3 regions of the Mesorhizobium sp. M3A.F.Ca.ET.080.04.2.1 genome follow, and region 2 is predicted to be linked to each of the others. Evidence: predicted binding sites of a transcription regulator. Region 2 holds the regulator's gene; each other region holds the start of a gene.
What was found. The regulator LexA, encoded in region 2, represses DNA repair genes until DNA is damaged. The targets are predictions, from matches to a motif close to TGTTCNNNNTGTGTTCNG.
Positions count from the first base shown of each region.

Region 1: the regulator LexA is predicted to act here: its motif matches at 1,691-1,708, upstream of EJ074_RS26300 (UvrD-helicase domain-containing protein).
Region 3: the regulator LexA is predicted to act here: its motif matches at 2,132-2,149, upstream of EJ074_RS09180 (PA0069 family radical SAM protein).

Region 1 is NZ_CP034451.1:5,524,039-5,531,863, forward strand. Features, by position in the region: gene EJ074_RS26300 (UvrD-helicase domain-containing protein) at 1-1,651, opposite strand, end outside; gene EJ074_RS26305 (glucose/quinate/shikimate family membrane-bound PQQ-dependent dehydrogenase) at 1,832-4,147, shown strand; gene EJ074_RS26310 (hypothetical protein) at 4,154-4,588, opposite strand; gene EJ074_RS26315 (dienelactone hydrolase family protein) at 4,775-5,662, shown strand; gene EJ074_RS26320 (DMT family transporter) at 5,679-6,503, opposite strand; gene EJ074_RS26325 (Lrp/AsnC family transcriptional regulator) at 6,682-7,158, shown strand; gene EJ074_RS26330 (hypothetical protein) at 7,165-7,362, opposite strand; gene EJ074_RS26335 (thioesterase family protein) at 7,509-7,825, opposite strand, start outside.
Region 2 is NZ_CP034451.1:454,389-462,213, reverse strand. Features, by position in the region: gene EJ074_RS02070 (peptidyl-prolyl cis-trans isomerase) at 1-1,519, shown strand, start outside; gene trpD (anthranilate phosphoribosyltransferase) at 1,516-2,526, shown strand; gene trpC (indole-3-glycerol phosphate synthase TrpC) at 2,531-3,343, shown strand; gene moaC (cyclic pyranopterin monophosphate synthase MoaC) at 3,345-3,824, shown strand; gene glp (gephyrin-like molybdotransferase Glp) at 3,825-5,030, shown strand; gene lexA (transcriptional repressor LexA) at 5,148-5,888, shown strand; gene EJ074_RS02040 (ComEC/Rec2 family competence protein) at 5,882-7,825, opposite strand, start outside.
Region 3 is NZ_CP034451.1:1,873,997-1,881,821, forward strand. Features, by position in the region: gene moaB (molybdenum cofactor biosynthesis protein B) at 1-413, shown strand, start outside; gene EJ074_RS09170 (hypothetical protein) at 427-1,401, opposite strand; gene EJ074_RS09175 (glycosyltransferase) at 1,571-2,074, opposite strand; gene EJ074_RS09180 (PA0069 family radical SAM protein) at 2,224-3,378, shown strand; gene EJ074_RS09185 (ribonuclease HII) at 3,628-4,326, shown strand; gene EJ074_RS09190 (F0F1 ATP synthase subunit B) at 4,572-5,063, opposite strand; gene EJ074_RS09195 (F0F1 ATP synthase subunit B) at 5,074-5,655, opposite strand; gene EJ074_RS09200 (F0F1 ATP synthase subunit C) at 5,717-5,941, opposite strand; gene EJ074_RS09205 (F0F1 ATP synthase subunit A) at 6,021-6,779, opposite strand; gene EJ074_RS09210 (AtpZ/AtpI family protein) at 6,845-7,237, opposite strand; gene EJ074_RS09215 (cell wall hydrolase) at 7,503-7,825, opposite strand, start outside.

The DNA of each region.
Region 1 (7,825 bases), 1.1 Mb from region 2:
CGTGCATCTGGCGGATGGTGGCCTCGCCGAGGCCGCGCTTCGGGACGTTGACGATGCGCTCGAAGGCGAGGTCGTCACCGCTGTTGGCGACGACGCGGAAGAAGGCCAGCGCATCGCGGATTTCCAGGCGCTCGTAGAAGCGCGGGCCGCCGATGACGCGGTAGCTCAAGCCGAGCGTGATGAAGCGCTCTTCGAAGGCGCGCATCTGGAAGGACGCGCGGACCAGGATCGCCATGTCGTTGAGGTTGTGCCGATTGCCTTCTCTATCGGGGCGCTGATAGGCCTCGATGGTCTCGCCGATGGCACGCGCCTCTTCCTCCGAATCCCAGGCCGCATGGACATGGACCTTGTCGTCCTCGGGATCGTTGCGGTCGGTGAACAGCGTCTTGCCGAAGCGGCCCTCATTGTGGGCGATGAGGTGGGAGGCGGCGCCCAGTATGTGCGCGGTCGAGCGGTAGTTGCGCTCCAGCCGGATGATGGTGGCGCCAGGGAAATCCTTGTCGAAGCGCAGGATGTTGTCAACCTCGGCGCCGCGCCAGCCATAGATCGACTGGTCGTCGTCGCCGACGCAGCAGATATTTACGCTCACGGGCTGTTCCGCGCCTGCCGGCGCGGGCCCTCTGCGGGGGCCTCGCAACGGCTCGGACGCCCGGTCGGGCTTGCGGCCTTCGGCCGAAATATCCCACTCATCGCTGCGGGCTAACGGTTCCTCTTCGGGAACGGGTGGTCTGTAGTGACCGCCCTCTGTTCTATCGATAGTCGACTTCGTAGCGCCCGGTGTGCGGCCGCCCGGAGTCCCATTTCTCGAAGTTCCTGGCCTTTGCGCCAGCAGGCGCAGCCACATGTACTGCGCGGTGTTGGTGTCCTGGTACTCGTCGACCAGGATGTATTTGAACTTGCGGTGATAGTCCTTCAGCACGTCCGGATAGGCGCGGAAGATGCGGATCGGGTGATAGAGCAGATCGCCGAAGTCGCAGGAATTCAGCGTCTGCAGCCGTTCCTGATAGGCCCTGTAGAGCTGGCGGCCCTTGCCGTTGCCGAAGCTGCGTGCATCGCCTTCCGCAATCTCGTCGGGGCCGAGACCCTTGTTCTTCCAGTTGTCGATCATCTGGGCGAACTGCTTGGCCGGCCAGCGCTTGTCGTCCAGCCCTTCGGCCTGGATGATCTGCTTGATCAACCGCACCACGTCGTCGGTGTCGAGGATGGTGAAATCGGACTTCAGCCCGGCAAGCTCGGCATGGCGGCGCAGCAGCTTGACGCCGATCGAGTGGAAAGTGCCGAGCCAGGGCATGCCCTCGACATTCTCGTCGCCGATCAGCAGTCCAATGCGCTGCTTCATCTCGCGGGCGGCCTTGTTGGTGAAGGTGACGGCCAGAATTTCTGAGGGCCAGGCCTTTTTGGTGTTGAGAATGTGGGCGATGCGCGTGGTCAGGACGCGCGTCTTGCCGGTGCCGGCGCCGGCCAGCACCAGCACGGGACCTTCGGTGGTTTCGACCGCCAGCCGCTGCTCGGGATTGAGGCCGTTGAGATAGTCGGGCGCGCGATTCTGCGCGCTGCGGGCGGCCATGGCGCGCGCGGCAATGCCGGACGGGGCCGCGGGCCGCGCATTCGGTTCGTCGAAGAAGGGCATATCTTCCGAAAAGCCGGGCATCACCCCGAATGTAGTGATTCGGGAGCGAAAGGCTAGAAGTGTCTCCGTTTTGTTCTATTTCTCCTTGTCCCACGCCAGCTTGACAGCCGTAGCTTGCGAGAGAAAGCTGCCGGCTGGGCAGGGACGGCGCCGTTGCTGGCGTGCCGCCGCAGGCGCGCAAACAGTCGAAGGAGTATCATCTTGGCTGTCACCTTCACCTCCGTCGTCCTTCTCCTCATCGGCCTGGCGGTTGGCGGTGGCGGCATTTGGCTCGTGACGCTGGGCGGCAGCTGGTATTACCTGATCGCCGGGCTCGCCTTCGTGGTCACCGCCTGGCTCATTTTCCGGCGCAGCTCGGCAGGGCTGTGGCTCTACGCGGCGATCGTGCTCGCCACGCTTTGCTGGGCGGTGTGGGAAACCGGTTTCGACTGGTGGCAGCTCGGCCCGCGCGGCGGCGTCATCGTCCTCATCGCGCTGTGGCTGCTGACGCCTTGGGCAAGACGGGGCTTCACCGGTCCGGACGGACGCGCGCCGCTCATCCTGGCGGTGCTCGCATCGCTGGCGGTTGCCGGCTATTCGATGACCGCCGACCCCAAGGATATCGGCGGAACGCTCGGCACAGACAAGGTGACGCCGACGGCCAATCTCGGCGGCGATATGCCGGCGGGCGAATGGCACTTCTACGGGCGCACGCCGTTCGGCCAGCGCTATTCGCCGCTCGACCAGATCACGCCTGACAACGTCGCCAGGCTGCAGCCGGCCTGGACCTATCGCACCGGCGATGTGAAAGGTCCCGACGACATCGGCGAAACGACCTACCAGGTGACGCCGCTCAAGATCGGCGATGTGCTGTTCATCTGCACGCCGCACAATTTCGCCATCGCCGTCGATGCGGCGACCGGCAAGGAGAAATGGCGCTACGATCCGAAGATCAAGCTCGATCCCAACCGGCAGCACCAGACCTGCCGCGGCGTATCCTACTACGCCGACCCCAAGATCGCGGCGGGGCAGCCTTGCGCAAGCCGTATCTATCTGCCGACGTCCGATGCGCGGCTGATCGCGCTCGACGCGGCGAACGGCCAGGTGTGCCCGTCCTTCGCCGAAGGCGGCACGCTGAATCTGATGGCCAACATGCCCTATCCGAAGTCGGGCTACTACTATTCGACATCGGCGCCGCTGATTGTCGCCGGCAAGATCATCGTCGGCGGCGCGGTCAATGACAATTATTCGACGGAGGAGCCGTCGGGCGTCATCCGCGCCTATGACGCCGGCACCGGCGCTTTGCTGTGGAACTGGGATTCCGGCAACCCGGACCAGACGGCCCCGCTGCCGGCAGGGCAAGACTACACCAACAACTCGCCCAACATGTGGTCGACGCCGAGTGCCGACGAGAAGCTCGGCCTGCTCTACGTGCCGCTCGGCAACCAGACTCCCGACCAGCTCGGCATGGGCCGCAGCGCCAATGTCGAGAAATTCTCCTCCTCGATCACGGCGCTCGACCTCAACACAGGACAATTGCGCTGGGTGCGGCAGACCGTGCATCACGATTTGTGGGACATGGACGTTCCGGCGCAGCCGATACTGGTCGACATCACGACGCAGAGCGGCGAGGTGCCGGCACTGGTCGGGCCGACCAAGCAGGGCGACATCTATGTGCTCGACCGGCGCAGCGGCGAGCCGATCGTGCCGGTAAAGGAAGTGCCGGCGCCGGGCGGTGCGATCGAGGGCGACCACACCTCCCCGACGCAGCCTGCATCCGATCTCTCCTTCAACCCGAAGGCGCTGACAGGGGCCGACATGTGGGGCATCACCATGTTCGACCAGCTGGCGTGCCGGATCGAGCTCAAGAAATTGCGCTACGAGGGGCGCTACACGCCGCCCTCGCTGCAAGGCTCGCTGGTCTATCCCGGCAATTTCGGCGTCTTCAACTGGGGCGGTGTCGCGGTGGATCCGCTGCGGCAGGTGATGTTCGGCATGCCGACCTATCTCGCCTTCACCTCGAAGCTCATTCCGCGCGCGGAGGTCCCCCCGCCGGGCGACAACGCCAAGGGCAGCGAACAGGGGCTCAACCGCAACGAGGGTGCGCCTTACGCCGTGGTCATGGGGCCGTTCCTGTCGCCGCTCGGCATTCCGTGCCAGGCGCCGCCCTGGGGCTACGTCGCCGGCGTCGACCTGAGGACCGGAAACATCGCCTACAAGCATCGCAACGGCACCGTCTACGACATGACGCCGCTGCCACTGCCGTTCAAGGTCGGCGTGCCGGGCATTGGCGGACCTATGATCACCGCCGGCGGCGTCGCTTTCCTAGGCGCAACGGTCGACGATTTCCTGCGCGCCTATGACCTCACCAGCGGGCGACAGCTCTGGAAGGCAAGGTTGCCGGCGGGCGGGCAGTCGACGCCGATGACCTACACGGTCGCCGACGGTCGCCAGTTCGTCGTCATCGTCGCCGGCGGCCACGGCTCGGTCGGCACCAAGCCTGGCGACTACGTGATGGCTTATTCACTGCCGCAGTAGGCTACATCAGAGGCCGAGATGGCCCCTGAGGCTGGGCACCTGGCCGAGGACCTGGTTGGTGAGATCGGGTCCGGCGGCTGCTTCGGCCTGCTTGATCAATGTTTCGCCGGCCTGGCGGATCTGCGCCATGTCGAGCCCGGATGCCTTGAGCGCGGCGACGCCGTTGATGAGCGCACCGGCCTTTTCGCCGAGCACGCCGCCAAGCGCGCCCTGCAGCGACGACAGCAGGCCGCCGCCCGAACCGGCCGCACCAGCGGCCATCACATCATATTGCTGCGCCAGCGCGCCGGCGCCAGGGATCTTGTCGAAGAAAGACGAAACGCTGGTGCCTTCGGCTTCGTATTCGAGAACGGAAAAAATAGTGCCCACGACCTTTTCCGTAGTCGCCTGGTCGAGGCCTGCCTTTTGTGAAACCGTGTTGACGATGTCCTGGACGTTCATGGAGCTTCTCCTTTCGTCGCCGATCGGACCGCGCATGTGGCAGCTTCCCGTCCCATTGTGACAGCACCAACAAGGCTTTCGGAAATGACCAAAACGTGATGAGCCCCAGCATGCTCATCATCGTCTGGACCATGCGTGCGTCGACCCTATCTTGCGCACGAAGCCGTGCAAAAGCCGAGGAGAGCCATGACCGAACCCGTCGCCAAGCCCGTCATCACCCAGGCCATGATCGACGCCTATGACGAATACACCCATCTGACGCTCGACCGGCGCCGTTTCATGGAGCAACTGACGAAGCTGGCGGGGTCGGGCGCGGCGGCCGCCGCGATCGCGCCGATGCTGGCAGCGAATTCGGCGCAGGCGGCGATCGTGGCGGACAACGATCCGCGCGTTAAGGGGCAGGACATCACCTATCCCGGCAGCAGCGGCGAGATGAAGGGATATCTGGTCAAGCCGGCGGGCCAGTCTGGAAGGCTGGGCACGGTCATCGTCGTCCACGAGAACCGTGGCCTCAATCCGCATATGCGCGATGTCGCACGGCGCGTGGCGTTGGAAGGTTTCGTCGCGCTGGCGCCGGATTTCCTGTCGCCGCTTGGCGGCACGCCTGCCGACGAGGACAAGGCCCGCGACTTGTTCACCAAGCTCGACGCCAAGCAGGTAACGGCCGATGGCGTTGCGACCGTCGCCTATCTGAAGGGCGACAAAGACGGCAACGGCAAGGTCGGCGCGATCGGCTTTTGCTGGGGCGGCGGCGCGGTGAATGCGCTGGCCGTCAATGCGCCGGACCTCAGCGCCGGCGTCGCCTATTATGGCATGCAGCCCAAGGCCGAGGATGTGCCCAAGATAAAGGCGGCGCTGCTCCTGCATTATGCCGGACTGGACGAGCGCATCGACGCCGGCATCGACGCCTATAAGAAGGCGCTCGATGCCGCGCATGTCGAATACACGCTCCATGTCTATGAAGGCGTCAATCACGCTTTCAACAACGATACCTCGGCCGCGCGCTATGACAAGAAGGCGGCGGACCTGGCCTGGGCGCGCACGATCGCCTTCCTGAAGGAGAAGCTCGCCTGACGGGCAAGCCGGCGAACTACGCCTGCAATGGTTTGTGAACGGCGACGCCTGTCACCACCAGCATGATGCCCAGACACTCGATGAGGCTGGGAACCTGCCTGAGCACGAGAACGCCGATCAGGGTCGCGGTGAGCGGCAACAGCGAGAGCATGAGCGCGAAGCTCGCCCGCGGCAGCTGCGCCATGGCGAGCTGGTCGCAGATATAGGGGATGACCGAGGAGCAGACGCCGACGCCAACGGCGGCGAACAGCAACTGCGGGGCCGAGAAGGCCGGCAGCGCCTCGCTGAACCCGATGGGGAACACGACCAGGAAAGCGATTGCCATGGCCGCGCCGAGGCCGGCGATGCCGGTACCGGTCTGGGCGAGGCGATGGCCGATGACGATGTAGGCGACAAAGAGTGCGCCGTTGAGGAAGGCCCAAAACAGGCCGACCGGATCGCTCGACCATTTGACGTCGATCAGCAGCAAGGTTCCGGCGACGGCGATGGTGAGTGCCAGAAAGTTGCGTTGGCTTCTCAACCCGACAAGCGCCACACCGATCGTGCCGACGAATTCGATCGCGGCGACCAGCGAGATCGGCAAGCGGTCGAGCGCCAGATAGAAGGAGCAGTTCATCACCGCCAGGCAGGCGCCGAAGGCCAGCAGGAGGAGGCGTGCTGAGCGGTCGGCGTGAGCGAACACTCTCCATGGCTTCGTCAACGGCATGAAAACGAGCGCGGCAGTGGCTATGCGCAGCCAAGCCATGCCGAGCACGCCGACCTGGGCGAAAAGCAGCACGGCGAAGGCCGGCCCGAGATAGTGGAACACGGCACTGACGCAGAACCAGACATGCGGCGGCAGCGCATCGGACCAACCGCTGCGGGCGGGACGCGGGGCATCCCCCTCGCGGGTGATAACGTTTGCGGCGGGCACTTGCCCTTGCGGTTTCATGCGATCATTATCGCAGGTAGAACTGCCGATCATATGGGTCATGAAAGGCTCCTCCACCCTAATCCTGCATCGAAGAAAGTTAGTTTTCCTGAAACGCCTTCGAAATGAAAACACCGATCTGGACCGCGCGGATCTGAAGATCCTGCGGCTCCTGGAAAAGGATGCACGGACCAGCACGGCCGAGTTGGCGCGGGCCGTGGGGCTCTCGGCGCCGAGCGTGGCCGAGCGCATCCGCAAGCTCCAGGAGAGCGGCGTGATCGAAGCCTATACGGTAAGGATCAATCCGGCGGCGCTCGGCATGAAGCTCTCGGCCTGGCTCAGGATCAGGCCGGTACCGGGGCAGCTCTCGATCGTGACGGAGATCATCCGCGAGCTGCCGGAAATCGCGCAATGCGACCGGGTGGCCGGCGAGGACTGCTTCATCGCGCTGGCGCATGTCGGCTCGGTCACGGACCTCGAGCGGGTGATCGACAGGATCATTCCCTATGCGATGACTAACACCGCGATCATACAGTCGTCGCCGGTCGAGCCGCGCTCGCCGCTGGGCATTCTGAAGGAGGGTTAAAAGAATTCAGGCGTGACCGCGCTTCATGCGGGCCTGTTTCAGGATCGCACGCCAGCGGATCATCTCGAAGGGAATCGGCTCGTTGTTGTTGGCAATGTGGAAGATCTCGTTGTTGACGTTCTTGAGCGATCGCCAGAAATCATAGTCGGTGATGCGCGGATCGGCCGCCAGCCGCTCCACCTCGACCTTGATGTCGGTTTTCATGCACTTTCCTCGAACCGCATTTCCGCCCTGCCGCCCGCGCAAACCCGATCAGGTCCCTTCTCGAACGCCCCGCTGAGTCGCTCAACGCCCCGATCGGCTTGTTCACGTTAAAACCTCGGTAAGGTTAACGCGGGCGCCGGGGGCCTTCAAGCGCTCTTGCGTTTGATGCCGATCGAGCGGCCGGCCCGCTCCGGCATCGGCAGCGCCGCATGGGCTGCGCGCATGGCTTCGATCCGGGCGAGCACGTCGGCCGGGAAGGGAGCGACTTTCGGCCCCGACATGTCGACATGCAGCGAGAGCGATTCGGACGTTGCGGCCAGCCAGCCGTCGACATGGCGGATTTCCTGATAGGCCCGCAACCGCTTCTCGTCGTGGTCGATGAGCTGGAACGAGACCTTGACCTTGTGGTCGAGATGCAACTCCTGCACGTAGCAGACATGGACCTCCGCGGTGTAGATGGTGA
Region 2 (7,825 bases):
CTTCAGGGGCCCCAGCGGGGAATTCGACCGCAGGACTTTCGAGTACCTGCTTCATCAGGTGGGCATGCGCCCGGAGGACTACCTCAAGAACCGCTCGCAGGTCGCCGTGCGCCAGCAGATCGTCGAGGCGATTTCTGACGGGCTCAAGGCGCCGCAGACCTTCCTGAAGGCGGTTGCTCTCTATCGCGGCGAAGACCGCACGATCGACTATCTCGTGCTGCCGAAGACGCTGGTGCAGCCGATCCAGGCGCCGTCCGACAGCGCGTTGAAGGCCTATTTCGAAGCCAACAAGAAGAACTATGCGGCGCCGGAATACCGCAAGTTCTCCTATGCCCGCCTGGAGCCGCAGGACATCATGGACCCCACGGCGGTGACCGACCAGCAGGTCGCTGACGACTACAACAAGAACAAGGCTCGCTATACGACGCCCGAAATGCGCACCATCGAACAGCTGGTGTTCAAGACGCCGGATGCGGCGAAAGCGGCATATGATTCGCTGAAGGCCGGCGCCACCTTCGACAAGATCGTCACCGCCGAAGGCAAGACCCCGGCCGACACATTGCTCGGCACGCTGGCCAAGGACAAGATCGCTGACAAGGCTGTCGCCGACGCCGCTTTCTCGCTCAACGTCAATGAGGTCAGCCCGGTGGTTCAGGGCGCCTTCGGCCCGGTGCTGCTGCGCGTCACCGAGGTCAAGCCGCAGGTGATCAAGCCGCTTTCCGAAGTGTCCGAACAGATCCGCAAGGATCTGGCGCTGGGCGAGGCAAGCCGCATCCTGCTCGACGTGCATGACAGCTACGAGGACACCCGCGCCTCGGGTGCCACGCTCGCCCAGGCCGCAGAAAAGCTGAAGCTCAAGGTCGTCACCGTCGACGCCATCGACCGCACCGGGCAGCGGCCCGACGGCACGATCGTCAACGATCTCCCGGAATCGGCCGAACTTATCAAGTCGGTCTTTGCGGCCGAGCCGAACACCGAGAACGAGGGCCTGACCACCGCCGACAACGGCTTCGTGTTCTACGAGGTGCAGTCGATCACTCCGGCGCGCGACCGCACGCTGGACGAGGTCCGCCAGAAGGTGGCGGCGGACTGGACCGCCGCCGAGACCGACAAGCGTCTCGACGCCAGGGCGCAGGAGTTGGAGAAGCGCCTCAAGGCCGGAACGACGCTCGACGTCATCGCCGGCGAGCTGAAGCTCGAGAAGCAAACCAAGCGGGGCTTGAAGCGGGATGCCGACGATGCCGATTTCGGCAAGGAAGGTGCCGCCGCGATGTTCGGCGTCGGCGAAGGCGGTACCGGTCTGATCCCATCGCCAACCGGCGATGGTCAGATCTTGTTCAAGGTCGCCGAAGTCTTCGAGCCGGCGGGCGCGGATGGCAGTTCGGTCCCGGAAGACGCGCAGAAATCCTTCGCCGCCGGCATGTCCGACGACCTGCTCGACCAACTGGTCGCGCAACTGCAGTCGCAATATGACGTTCGCATCGACCCGGCCGCCGTTTCCCAAGCACAGACACGATGAGCGCTCTGAAGACACACATAGCCAAGGTCGCCTCCGGCAGCGCGCTTTCCTTCGAGGAGGCGCGCGAGGCTTTCGACATCATCATGTCGGGCGATGCGACGCCGGGGCAGATCGGCGGATTCTTGATGGCATTGCGCGTGCGCGGCGAGACGGTAAGCGAGATCTCCGGCGCGGTCGCCACCATGCGCGCCAAGATGCTGCGCGTCGAAGCCCCGCAGGGCGCGATCGACATCGTCGGCACCGGCGGCGACAATTCGCACAGCGTCAACATCTCGACCGGCTCCGCCTTCGTCATCGCGGCGGCAGGGGTTCCGGTCGCCAAGCACGGCAATCGCGGCCTCTCTTCGTTGACCGGCGCAGCCGATGTGCTGATGGCGCTTGGCGTCAAGATCGATATTTCGCCGGAGACGATCGGCCGCTGCATCCAGGAGGCGGGCGTCGGCTTCATGTTCGCGCCCGCGCACCATCCGGCGATGAAGCATGTCGGGCCGACGCGGGTCGAGCTCGGCACGCGCACCATCTTCAACCTGCTCGGGCCGCTGTCGAACCCGGCCGGCGTCAGCCGCCAGATGGTGGGCGTCTTCCTGCCGGAATGGATCGTGCCGGTGGCCGAGACACTGAAGGCGCTTGGCGCCGAGCATGCCTGGGTGGTCCATGGCGACGGCTATGACGAGATCACCACCACCGGCGAGACGCAGGTGGCCGAGCTTGCCGGCAGTGAAATCCGCACTTTCACCCTCACCCCCGAAGCAATGGGCCTGAAGCGGCACGCGAAGGAAGAGCTGCGCGGCGGCGATGCGGCCTACAACGCCAAGGCGCTGCGCGATATGCTGGGTGGCGCGGCCGGCGCCTATCGCGACACCGTGCTGATGAATGCCGGCGCCGGCCTAGTGGTGGCGGGCAAGGCGACGACGCTCGCCGACGGCATTGCGGCCGCCGCACAAGCCATCGACAGCGGCCGGGCCCTTGCGGTGCTCGACAAGCTCGTCGAGATTTCGAACGGTTAGAACCTTGTCCGACATTCTGCGCAAGATCGAGGCATACAAGCGCGAGGAGATCGCAGCGGCGAAGCTGGCCGTGCCGCTTGCCGAGATCCAGGCCAGGGCGAACGGCGCCGAACCGCCGCGCGGCTTCCTTGCGGCGCTCGAGGCGAGGCGGAAGGCCGGTGGCTTCGCGCTGATTGCCGAGATCAAGAAGGCCAGTCCCTCGAAGGGTCTGATCCGGGCCGACTTCGACCCGCCCGCACTCGCCAGGGCCTATCAGCAAGGCGGAGCGGCCTGCCTCTCGGTGCTCACCGACGGTCCGTCCTTCCAGGGCGCGCCAGGATTTCTGACCGCCGCACGGGCGGCCGTCGCGCTACCTGCCCTGCGCAAGGATTTCCTGTTCGATCCCTATCAGGTCTACGAGGCGCGCGCCTTGGGCGCCGACGCGATCCTGATCATCATGGCAAGCGTCGATGATGCGCTGGCCCGCGAACTGGAAGCGACGGCTTTCGGACTTGGCATGGATGCCCTGGTCGAGGTGCATGACGAAAAAGAAATGGAGCGTGCGCTCGCGCTTAAGTCCCGGCTGATCGGCATCAACAATCGCAACCTAAGGACGTTCGAGACCAGCCTCGAGGTATCCGAGCGGCTTGCAGCCATGGTGCCGGCCGAGCGGCTGCTGGTCAGCGAAAGCGGCATCTTCACCCATCAGGACTGCCGTCGGATGGAAGAGAGCGGCATCGGCACTTTCCTCGTCGGCGAGAGCCTCATGCGGCAGGATGACGTGGCGGCGGCAACGCAGCTGTTGCTCACCGGCAAGGCGCCTGCCGAGGCTGTTTGAGATGGCCGCCCTCACCCATCTGAGCGCCAAGGGCGAAGCCAACATGGTCGATGTCGGCGACAAGGCCGAGACGACACGCACGGCAATCGCCGAAGGCTTCGTCTTCATGCGGCCCGAAACCCTGGACATGATCCTGGCCGGCGACGCAAAGAAGGGCGATGTGCTGGGCACGGCCCGCATCGCCGGCATCATGGCGGCCAAGAAGACGCATGAGCTTGTGCCGCTCTGCCATCCGCTCCTTCTGACCAAGGTTGCCGTCGACATCGAGCCAGACCGTTCGCTTCCAGGCCTGAAGGTCACAGCGCTTGCCCGAGTCACCGGCAAGACAGGTGTGGAGATGGAAGCGCTGACCGCGGCATCGGTCGCCTGCCTCACTATCTACGACATGGCCAAGGCGGCCGACCGCGCCATGGTGATTTCCGGCATACGGCTGGTCGAGAAGACTGGCGGCAAGTCGGGCGACTACAAGGCAGGTGCCTAAATGGCGTTGGTGCCAGTCGCGGAGGCGCTCGAACGCCTGCTGGAAGGCGCCGCGCCACTGCCGGGTGAAAGCGTTCCGCTCGCCGATGCGGCAGGCCGTGTGCTGGCCGAGCCGGTGCTGGCGCTGCGCACCCAACCGCCCTTCGATGCTTCCGCAATGGACGGCTATGCCGCACGCTCCGCGGATGTGGCGTCGGTGCCGGCGCGTCTCTCCGTGATCGGCATGGCATCCGCCGGGCGCGGCTTCGCGGGGTCAGTCGGCCAGGGCGAGGCCGTCCGGATCTTTACGGGCGCACCAGTCCCCGAAGGCGCCGACACGATTGTCATCCAGGAGAACGTGCGCGACATCGGTGGCGGCAGCATCGAGGTGACCGAACCGACCAAAGCGGGCCGCAATATCCGCCTCCGCGGACTGGACTTCGGCCAGGGCGACATGCTGCTCGAGAAAGGTCGCCTGCTCGATCCGGCAGCACTTTCACTCGCGGCATCTGCCAATCATGCAAATGTCAATGTCGTCCGGCGGCCGCTGGTCGCGATCATCGCCACCGGCGACGAATTGCAGCCGCCCGGCAGCGAACTTGGACCCGACCAGATCATCTCGTCCAACGCCTATGGTGTCGCCGCCGTGGCGCAATCGGTTGGAGCACGCGCGCTCGACCTCGGCATCGCCGCGGACCGGCACGAAGCGATCGCAGCTCTGGTCAGGAAGGCCGTAGCGGCCGGCGCCGATGTCATCGTGACGCTCGGCGGCGCCTCGGTCGGCGACCACGATCTGATCCATGGCGTGCTGACCGGCGAAGGCATGCAGCTCGATTTCTGGAAAATCGCCATGCGGCCCGGCAAGCCATTGATGTTCGGCCGCCTCGGCAATACCCGCTGCATCGGCCTGCCTGGGAATCCGGTCGCAAGCCTTGTCTGCTCGCAGCTGTTCGTGAAGCCGCTTCTGGCGCGCCTCGCAGGCCGCAGCTTCAGCCAGGACGTTCGCAGGGCTCGGCTGGGCGCCGCATTGCGGGCCAACGATGTCAGGCAGGACTATGTGCGTGCCGTTGTGCGCGACGATCGCGGAGCGTTGGTTGCGACTCCGTTCGGCATCCAGGATTCCTCGATGCTGAGAATGCTGGCCGATGCCAACGGCTTGATCGTGCGCGAACCTTTTGCGCCGGCAGCTGAAGCCGGCGCCGCATGCAGCGTGCTGATGCTACGCTGAACAAAACGTCAACACATTCATTAAACTTTAAACGGTTGCGGAACACAACTGGAACAGATAGTGTTTGTTCTGGGTTTGTTTTTCCGATTCTGGTTCCAGAACCCGTTGGGGGCCGCCATGCTGACGCGTAAACAACATGAACTGCTGATGTTCATCCATGAACGGCTCAAGGAAAGCGGCATTCCGCCGTCTTTCGACGAGATGAAGGAGGCGCTCGACCTTGCCTCGAAGTCGGGCATCCATCGGCTGATCACGGCGCTGGAAGAGCGCGGCTTCATACGCCGGCTGCCGAACCGGGCGCGCGCGCTCGAAGTGCTGCGGCTGCCCGATTCGATCGCGCCCGGCCTCAACGCCGCCAAGAAGTTTTCGCCGAGCGTCATCCAGGGAAGCCTCGGACAAGGCAATCTCGGCCGGCAGATCAAGCCGGCGGCGCCCTCGCGCACACCCGCACCCAGCAATGACGATGACGCTGTTTCGGCGGTGTCCATTCCGGTGATGGGCCGTATCGCCGCCGGTGTGCCGATCGACGCCATCCAGCACCAGACGCATTCGATCACAGTGCCGCCGGACATGATCGCCGGCGGCGAGCACTATGCCTTGGAAGTCAAAGGCGACTCGATGATCGAGGCCGGCATCTTCGACGGCGATACGGTCATCATCCGCAACGCCAATACGGCGAGCCCCGGTGAGATCGTTGTGGCGCTGGTCGATGATGAGGAAGCGACGTTGAAGCGCTTCCGCCGCAAGGGCGCTTCGATTGCGCTGGAAGCCGCCAATCCGGCCTATGAGACCCGCATCTTCGGGCCGGACCGGGTCAAGGTTCAGGGCAGGCTCGTCGGGCTGATCCGCCGTTACTGAGCGGTTTGTGGCTTGGCGTCGGGCTTTTCGGGCCGCTTGTAAGGCGGCAGCCCCCTTGCCTCGCGCGAGTATTTTCGCTGCTCATGCCAGGGCCGATAGGGCCTGTGGACGGCATACTGAATCTCGGCTCGCGCGGTTGCCGATTGCGGGTCGAAGAAGACGGCAGCGCTTCCGTCGCGTGCCAATTGCCGCTTGGTCACGACGAGGATTCGGGGATCCCGGCAAGGATTGTAGGCCGTGGCGTCATTGATGACGATGAGATCGGCGAAGCCGCAGGCCGGCTTGGCGCTGTCGCGATTCTCTGCGAGCGCGACGATCGCACCGGAAGGATGCCGGCCGATGCAGAGGTCGCCGGTGCAATAGAAGGGCGAACCCGGCGGCAGGTCGACAGGATCGGCGATGTCCGTCGTCCCGTTTGCGAATGTCTCGGGCGGCACGATCGTTTCGGCCAGCAGCGCCCGTTTCCAGTTGTCGGTTATGAACTCGTTCGAGCTTGCTCGATTGATGGCGAGTTCGCCGCCGCCGATCGGCATCGCAACCAGATGCGCATCCTCGGAGATGAGCACATCCGGGGTACGGACATGCGGAATGGCCAACAAGGCCGCAATCGCGAAGGGAACGGCGCCGAGCCTGAGCCAGGTGGTCGCCATGGTCGCGATGACCAGCGCGACCGTCGCCAGCAGCACAGACTGTATCGAGATCAACCCCACTGCATCCACTGGTGAACGTTCGGAAAACCATCCCGAGATGGCGACCATCGCCGTCAGGCCTTTGCCCATCACATAGAGGAAAGGCCCGTCGAAGCCGAACGGCATCATCAGCACGCTGAAGACCGCGAACGGCATGACAACCAGCGAGACGATCGGCATCACTGCCAGATTGGCCAGCAGGCTGAGCGGCGATACGCGCTGGAAATGCCAGATGGCAAACAGCGCCGTTGCGCTTCCGGCGATGATTGATGTCATCGCGCCGCCGCCCACGCCAACCGCCAGCTTCCGGGACAGGTATCCGAGAAACGAGCGCTTTGCCGGTGGCGCTCTCACTTTGTCGGCGCGGTAGTCAGCCCAACCGGCATAGGCGCCGACAAGGGCGGCGGTCGCGGCGAACGACATCTGAAAACTTGGGCCGACCACTTCATGCGGCGAAACCACGATCACCGCGATTGCCGAAATCGCCAGGTTGCGCATGGTCAGCGCCGCCCGGTCGAAGACAACGGCAACCAGCATCACCGCCAGCATGATGAAGCTTCGTTCGGCGGCCACAACGATGCCGGAAATGACCAGATAGGCTGCAATCGACAGCAGCGCGATCGCCGCAGCATATTTCTTGACCGGCCGGCGGGAAGAGAAATCGGGAAGCAGCGCGAAGGCGCCGCGCAGCAAAAGCATGATCGTGCCGGCGACCAGCGCCATGTGCAGTCCCGAAATCGAGATGATGTGGTAGATGCCGGTCCTTCGCACCGCCTCGTTGATGTCTTCTGGAATGCCGGCGCGAACGCCAACGATCAGCGCCGCCGCGATCTCGCCTTCGGGACCGCCGACGGTGCTTCTGATGTGATCGGCAATGGTCTCGCGCGCGTTTTCTATTGCGGACGCGGTGCGTGCGCCGAACGGTGCCTCCGTTGCCGTCACAACCTTCGGATCGCCCAGGAAAAACCCGCTGGCGCCGATACCAGAAAAATAGCTGTCGAAGGAAAAGTCGTAGCTGTCGGGGCGAACGGGGCCTGTTGGCGATAATAGGCGTGCATAACCCGTCACCAGCGATCCAGCCGTCAAGCCTGGCGGGATCCGCCGTGCCGAAAGTCGGACGCGGTCGGGTGCATAGCGCAGCTTCGGGTGCGCGGTTGAGACCAGGTCGATGGTCAGCCTTACGCGGCCATTGGCCATCGGCTCCGCGATGACGACGCGACCTGTCAGCCTTGTCTGGATTTCGCCGCC
Region 3 (7,825 bases), 1.4 Mb from region 2:
CCCGTGACATCGTCACCGACGAGCGCGAAAAAATCCGCGAAAAGGTGCTCGCCTGGTCGAAAGACGAGGCGGTGGATGTCGTCATCACCACCGGTGGCACAGGCTTCACCGGCCGTGACGTCACGCCGGAAGCGCTGGAGCCGATCTTCGAAAAACGCATGGATGGTTTTTCGGAAGTCTTCCATCGCATTTCCTACGACAAGATCGGCACCTCGACGATCCAGAGCCGGGCGACAGGCGGCGTCGTCAACGCCACCTTCGTGTTCGTGCTGCCGGGCTCTCCCGGCGCCTGCAAGGACGCCTGGGACGGCATCCTGAAGCCGCAGTTCGACTACCGGCACATGCCCTGCAACTTCGTCGAGATCATGCCGCGGCTGGACGAGCATCTGCGGCGGGGCGGCAAGGCCGGATAGGCGGCTGCCGCCGTCAGCGGATCACAGGCTCGCCATGAAAGCGGCGGCGCGACGGCCTCGACACGCCGAAGCCGATCTCCATCATCAGCCGAGGCGTATGCGCCGGCACCGTGCCCATGTGGAAGCCGAACGGATCCTCGACAAACCCAAGCCCTGCCCCGCCGGTCAGCGTGACCGGACTGTCCGTCCCGTAGACGTCCAGCACCTCCTCCGCCGGATGGCCGACCAGAAGCGTCAGCTGATGCTTGATCGCCCGGCGCTTATGGCTGCCTCGGACATAGACATGTGGCCCGGTGCCGTCATCGACAGGCTTAAGATAAAAGAAGAATTTCAGCATCCGCCAGTCGTCGAGATCGAAATGGTATTTGCCCAGCGAGGCGAGGTTCTTGTCGGCGTCTGAAGCCTTGCCGGTCGGGAAGCTCCACCAGACGCGCGTGGTGATCAATTTCGCCTGAGCGCCGAGGTAATGCTGGGCGACGTCGAGAAGCAGCGCGTCCTTCTGGATCGCCAAAGCCGCCGGACAATCCAGAATGCGCTCGAAATAATGGCCGCTGAGCAGCGAGCGGCCAAACCGCCTTTCCGCCTCGGCATGCTCGCCCGGCATGAATTCGAGACGACGGTCAAAATTCCCGAAGCAAGGCGTGCGCTGCGCGAAAGCGGCGATCTCCTGATGAATCGCCTGCGGCAGCATGAGACCCGAAAACAGGCCATCGGACCGCAACGCCTCGACGACGGCCTCGCGCTCGGTGCCGGTGAACATCGTCTCGCCTGCGGTTTGCAGGGGACGAGCCCGCTTGGCGCCCAGCCAGTGCATGCGGCGTCCCGGCATGGTGCGGGCCAGCACGAACATCGGCAGCCAGGCCGGGTTCTCGCGAAGATCAGTCAGATAGGTCGGGATGCGCACAGCGATGCGCCTGAACAAGCTGCCGTTGCGGGCAATGGCCTCCAGGCTGTCCGCGCCGGAATCGTCTGGGGTAGCAAGTGTCATCGGGTCCTCTTATGGATGGCGTCCGACGGAGGCGTCAGCCGCCTGCCTTTTCGGCATTTGCCCAAACCCGATTGTCCCGCATGAAGGAGATGCTAGCCTCACCTTCTAATTTGTGCAACGCACAATAAAGCGATGGCTGAAATTACCGCCCTGCTTTCTTTTCTGGGCTTCATTTCGGCGGCGCCACCCAGATCTCCGCGTCCAGCCTCCTTGTGGCGAGGCCGCGTGCCAGCGCCTCGGCGCTGCGCGCGGTCTTTGCGAGGGCTGCGGCCTGGCGCCTGCTGATGACGAGGCCTTCGGCCAGCGCCCGCCTTGTAGAAAAGACGCGCGCCAGGAACGGCGCCCGATTGCCGCGTGCGCGCGAAAAACGCGCCGGCATCGTCTGCTTTGCCGTGTGGCGGGCGACCTCCTCGATCCAGCCTTCGGCCAGCCGCGCACCAGGCTCCAGGATCAGCAGCCAGTCACCCTTGGCATGGCCGATGCCGGCGGCAATGCCACCGGCAACATAGTGACAGCCGGCATGTTCGGCGACGCGATGGGTCTGGTCGGTCGAACCGGCATCGCAGACGATGACATCACGCACCATGCCTTCGACCGCGCCGCCGACCAGCGAGGCCAGCGTGCGGGCCAGTCCCTCTTCGTCGTTCCTGGTTTCGATGAGAACGCTGAGCATTCCTAGCCGAATAGCGGAAAGCCGCAGGCCGCGCCAGATCGGCCTTACACGGCAGAAAGTTCTTGCTTTGTTCTCGTTGGCGAAATAGGAATAGTTTCATGAACAGAGCGATTCGACAGCCTGCCGACAGTCCTTGGGAGAGGGCGAAAATGGAACAGATCGTGCGTGCCGACATTGCTGCCTTCGGAGCAGGCAGGGCCGAAATGGCGAATGCGATGATCGAACAGAGCGGCATGCGCGTGCGCCCCGAGCGCAATCGCGGGCGTTCAGCCGGCATCAACCCGTCCGGCCGTTTCGAGCCGGTCAGCCGGCATGTATTCGACGACGGCTGGAACTCGCTGGAGGAACTGCCGCCGTTCAAGACCGAGGTTCAGGTCGAGAAGCCGCGCACCATCATCACGCGCAACGAATCGCCGGACATTTCCTTCGATCGCTCGATAAATCCCTATCGCGGCTGCGAACATGGCTGCGTCTATTGCTTCGCCCGGCCGACCCATGCCTTCATGGGCCTGTCGCCTGGGCTGGATTTCGAATCCAAGCTCTTCGCCAAACCGGACGCGGCGCGCATGCTGGACAAGGAATTGTCGAAGCCGGGCTACCAGCCACGCACCATCGCCATCGGCACCAACACCGATCCCTACCAGCCGATCGAGAAGAATTACCGGATCATGCGCGAGATCCTGGAGGTGCTGGAGGCACGCGGCCATCCGGTCGGCATCGTCACTAAGTCGGCTCTGGTGACGCGCGACACCGACATCCTGTCGCGGATGGCCGAACGCGGGCTGGCCAAGGTGGCGCTGTCGGTAACGACGCTCGACCGCATGCTGGCGCGCACGATGGAACCGCGCGCCTCGACGCCGACCAAGCGGCTGGAGGCGATAAGGCAGCTGTCCGACGCCGGCATCCCGGCCTCGGTCATGGTCGCACCGATCATCCCTGGCCTGACCGATCCGGAACTGGAGCGCATCCTCGATTCGGCCCGCGCTGCAGGCGCCCGTGAGGCGGGTTATGTCGTGCTGCGGCTGCCGCTTGAAGTGGCGCCGATCTTCAAGGACTGGCTGCTGCGCCATTATCCCGACCGCTACCGGCATGTGATGTCGCTGATCCGCTCGATGCGCGACGGCAAGGACTACGATTCGGAATGGGGCAAGCGCATGAAAGGCGCGGGTCCTTACGCCTGGCAGATCGGCCGGCGCTTCGAGATCGCCGCCAAGCGGCTCGGGCTGAATGTCGAACGGCGGTCGCTCAGGACGGACCATTTCGTCGCAGGTTCCAGTGCCGGCGAGCAGCTGATGCTGCTTTGAAGAAGGCGCCGGCCACACAAGGCCGGCGTTAAGCAATTCGGAAGGCCCGGTTTTGCTGGATTGCAACCTGCTAAGTATTTGTTTTCCCGCAATTCCGGACGGAGAACCGCCGCGCAGTTTTCCTGGAATTGCTCAAGTATCCCGTCCGGCCCCTGTCCCCGGCCGTGAGACGGTGCCCTCCGGGTCCGACGCCCCATCGACCCGGAGGGACTTGCGGAGGATCGGAGCCGATGCGAACCTCGCCGCACCATGGCTCGCGCGCGTTCCGATTCTCCGCCTCTCTTCGAAATGGTCGAGAAGCCCGACTTCTCTGTCGAGACCAAAGCTATGGCCCAGGGCCTCTGGCCTGTGGCGGGCATGGATGAGGCCGGCCGCGGCCCGCTCGCCGGTCCGGTAGTCGCGGCAGCCGTCGTGCTCGACCCCGCCAACATCCCTGAAGGCCTCGATGATTCCAAGCGTCTCACCCACCTGCAACGCGAGGCGTTATTCCTGAGAATCCTGGGCTCGGCGCTCAGCGTCTCGATGGCGTCGATCAGCGCGGAAGGCATCGACAACAGCAACATCCTGAAGGCCAGCCTGGAGGCGATGCGACGTGCCGCGGCGGGCCTGTCGCTGCAGCCGAAGCTGGCTTTGGCCGACGGCCGCGACGTGCCTCCCGGGCTGCCCTGCGAAGGCCGCGCGCTGATCAAAGGCGACCAGCGCTCCCAGTCCATCGCCGCTGCCTCGATCGTCGCCAAGGTGATGCGCGACCGCATGATGTGCGGCTGCGGCGGTCATCACGAACGCTACGGCTTCGAAGTCCATATGGGCTATGCGACGGTCCGCCACCGCACCGCCATCGAGGCGCATGGCCCGGTGGCAAGACTGCACCGGGCATCCTTTGCGCCGTTCCGGTTGGGCGGTGTCGAGGTGGCGGAGGAAGAAGAGAGCTTCGCAGGGTTGGAATAATCCCCTCGATAGGCCATCGAGAGGAAGATGGCCGGCAGGCAGGAGGGGTCGTCGCGCGTGAAGCGCCGACGTCCTTTTTTCCTTTCAGCACGGCATTTGCATCAGTAGAGCGTCGCGCCCGGTCGAACCGACCCCCTCTGTCGCCCTTGGCGACATGTCCCCGTCGAGGGGGGAGACTGTCCACGCCCCAGTAAAAAAGCCGCCGGGTTGCCCAGGCGGCTTTCGATTCCGAAACTGCCGACAGCTCAGTTCAGCTTGGCCTTCACGTCCTGCAATGCGGACTTGAAGAGGTCGGCTCCAGCCTTGGCATCGACCTTGGCGGCAAGCAGCACGCGGGCCGCTTCGACGGCGATGTCGACAGCGCTGGCGCGGACCTCGCCGATCGCCTCCCGCTCGGCCTGGCTGATCTTCTGCTCGGCGAGTGCGGTGCGCCGGGCGACGTAGTCCTCGGTCTTCTTGTGCGCCTCGGAGGCAAGCAGATCGGCCTCGCGCTTGGCGGCGGCGACGATGTCGGCGGCCTCCTGCTCGGCTTCCTTGCGCTTCTTCTGGTACTGGCCAAGAAGCTGCTGAGCCTCCTCGCGGAGCCGGCGCGCTTCTTCGAGCTCGCTGCTGATCTTGGCCGCACGGGCATCGAGCGACTTGGCCAGCATGCCCGGCACCTTCAAATAGATGACGGCTCCGAGAAAGATGACCAGGGCGATCGTTGCCCAGAGCGTGGCGAGTGATGTGGCGTCCATGATGCGCTCCTCACCGGCTCGCGGATTTGACCGCGGCCGCGATCTCGGCCTTGTCGGCTTTGCCGCCGACAAGCGCCTCGACGATGGCCGAGGTGGTGTCCTCGGCGATCGTGCCGACTTCCTTCATGGCCTTGGCCTTGATCGAGGCGATGCTCGCCTCGGCCTCGCCAAGCTTCTTCTCAAGTTCCGCTTCGAGCTTCTTGCGCGTGCCTTCGGCTTCCGCCTTGGCGGCTTCGCTCGCCTGCTGCCCAATCGCGTTGGCGCGAGACTTGGCCTCGGCCAGTTCCTGCTCATAGGCAGCAACCGCGGCATCGGCCTCGCCCTTCAGCCTTGCGGCATGGTCGAGATCCTGGGTGATGCGGTCGTTGCGGACGTCGATTATACCTCCGACGCGCGGCATCACAATCCGCTTCAGGAACAGATAGAAGAGCGCGAAGGTGATGACGAGCCAGAAGATCTGCGACGGGAAGGTCGCGGCATTGAACGGCGGGAACGTGCCATGCTCCTCGGCAGGCACGCCAGTGCCTGCATGCGTCTCGCCTTCGGCCGCGGCCGGCGCGGATTCTTGCGCAAAGGCAGATGTCACGAACATCTCATTCCCCTGTCCATAGAGCGGGGCCGCACCATGCGGCCCCTTGCGTCAGCTCTGGCTCTTACTTGAAGACCAGCAGCAGAGCGATCAGGAGCGAGAAGATGCCCAGAGCTTCGGTCACGGCGAAGCCGAAGATCAGGCGGCCGAACTGGCCGTCAGCTGCCGACGGGTTACGCAGGGCGCCCGACAGATAATTGCCGAAGATGTTGCCGAGGCCGATGCCCGCGCCGCCCATGCCGATGCAGGCGATACCAGCGCCGATAGCAGCTGCTGCAGTTGCGTCCATTTCAAAACTCCTGTGGTTTTTCGTAGTCGTTGCGGTTGGTACGTTGGGTATGCTGGCGCCGCGGCGCCGGAGAAATCGATCAGTGGCTCGGGTGCAGAGCGTCGTTCAGGTACATGCAGGTCAGCACCGCGAAGACGTAGGCCTGCAAGAAGGCGACCAGCAGTTCCAGCGCCGTCAGCGCGACCGCCATGGCGAGCGGCAGAACCGAGCCGGCAATGCCGACGGCGCCGAGCGCGCTGAGGCTGACGACGAAGCCCGAAAACACCTTGAGCGTGATGTGGCCTGCCAGCATGTTGGCGAAGAGACGAACCGAGAGGCTGACGGGGCGCGAGACGAAGGAAATAACCTCGATCGCCACGACCAGCGGCAGAAGGTAGCCAGGCACGCCATGCGGGACGAACAGCTTGAGGAAGCCCAGGCCGTGCTTGGCGAAGCCGTAGACAATGACGGTGCCGATGACCAGCGCGGCCAGAGTGAAGGTGACGATGATATGGCTGGTAACGGTGAAAAAGTAGGGGAACAGGCCGATGAGATTGGCGACCAGCACGAACATGAACAGCGAGAACACCAGCGGGAAGAACTGCATGCCCTGCTTGCCGGCCGCGTCGCGCAGCATGTTGCCGACGAACTCGTAGGCCATTTCCGAAACCGACTGAAGACGGCCCGGAATGAGGCTGCGGCTGGCGGTGCTCATGTAGAGGAAAGCGGAAGCGACGAGGACCGTCACGACCATGAACAGAGCGGAGTTGGTGAAGGAAACGTCGTAGCCGCCGATATGCAGCGGGATGATCGGATGGATCTGGAACTGGTGGATCGGATCGACCTTGTCAGCAGCCACTTTTAATCCCCGTCAAAGCCACAACCGGCTTCTAAAGTTCACATTTGCGCCTTGCGGCGCTTCATTCATTTTTTCGGCTCGCGCGGCTTGTCGCCCTGGCCGAATTGCGGTGCAAGCCCTGCCGAACGCAGGACGTTCAGTATGCCGGCGCCGAAGCCGAGCAACAGCCCGACGATCAGCCCCCAGGGCGCGATCCCCGCCAGACGGTCGATGAACCAGCCCAAGCCGACACCAACCACCACCCCGGCGATGAACTCGCTGGACAGTTTCAGTGCCTGACCGTAACCGGTCGCAGCGCTCGCTTCGTCTTTCCCCTCGAGCCGGTCCGTGCGTCTTGTCGCAAGCGATGCTTCAAGCTCGCGCCGGCGGCGCTCAAGTTCGTCGTCGCGGATAGCGGCTTCATGCTGTTTGCCGCGGCCGGTTTCTCCGGTTCCGTCTGGCCCGTTTTTGTCGGCCATCGCAACCCCCCTGCCCGGGCAGACTATCACCGTCCGTCCGCTTCTAAAGTCGCCGGCAACATAGTTAGAGGGTCCGCGCCCGTCAAGCCACGGGCCGAACTTCAGTGCGATGTATTTTCCCGTTGAAAATCAATAGCTTACTCAGGTGCGACATCGTGCCCGTCACGCCCGCTCGAGGACTCGGCGCGAATCCGGGCGGCAGGGCGCGCCAATCAACACGCCAGTCCAGCCGCGAAGAGTGCTGCCTGGGGCCCGGTAGGACGGCTCAGCTCCAGCCGCCGCCATAGGTGCGATAGAAGATATGCAGGCCGATCTTGGTCATCCGCTTCATGGCGCGCGCCCAGCCCGGATGGACGTAGTTGGCATAGTAATGCGTCGAGGAGCCGACCTCGGGAATGAAGATCTTGCCGGCCGTAACAGCCATGGCAACGTCCTGGGCGGTCTTGTAGGCGACCGGATCGTTGATGCGCTTCTTCCTGCCGTCGCAGGCGAAGGAGAACTGGCAGCGGTTGAACCAGTTGTCGTTCTGGTAAACGACGCCGCAGATGGTCTTCGGATAGGCCGGATTGCGGACGCGGTTGAGGATCA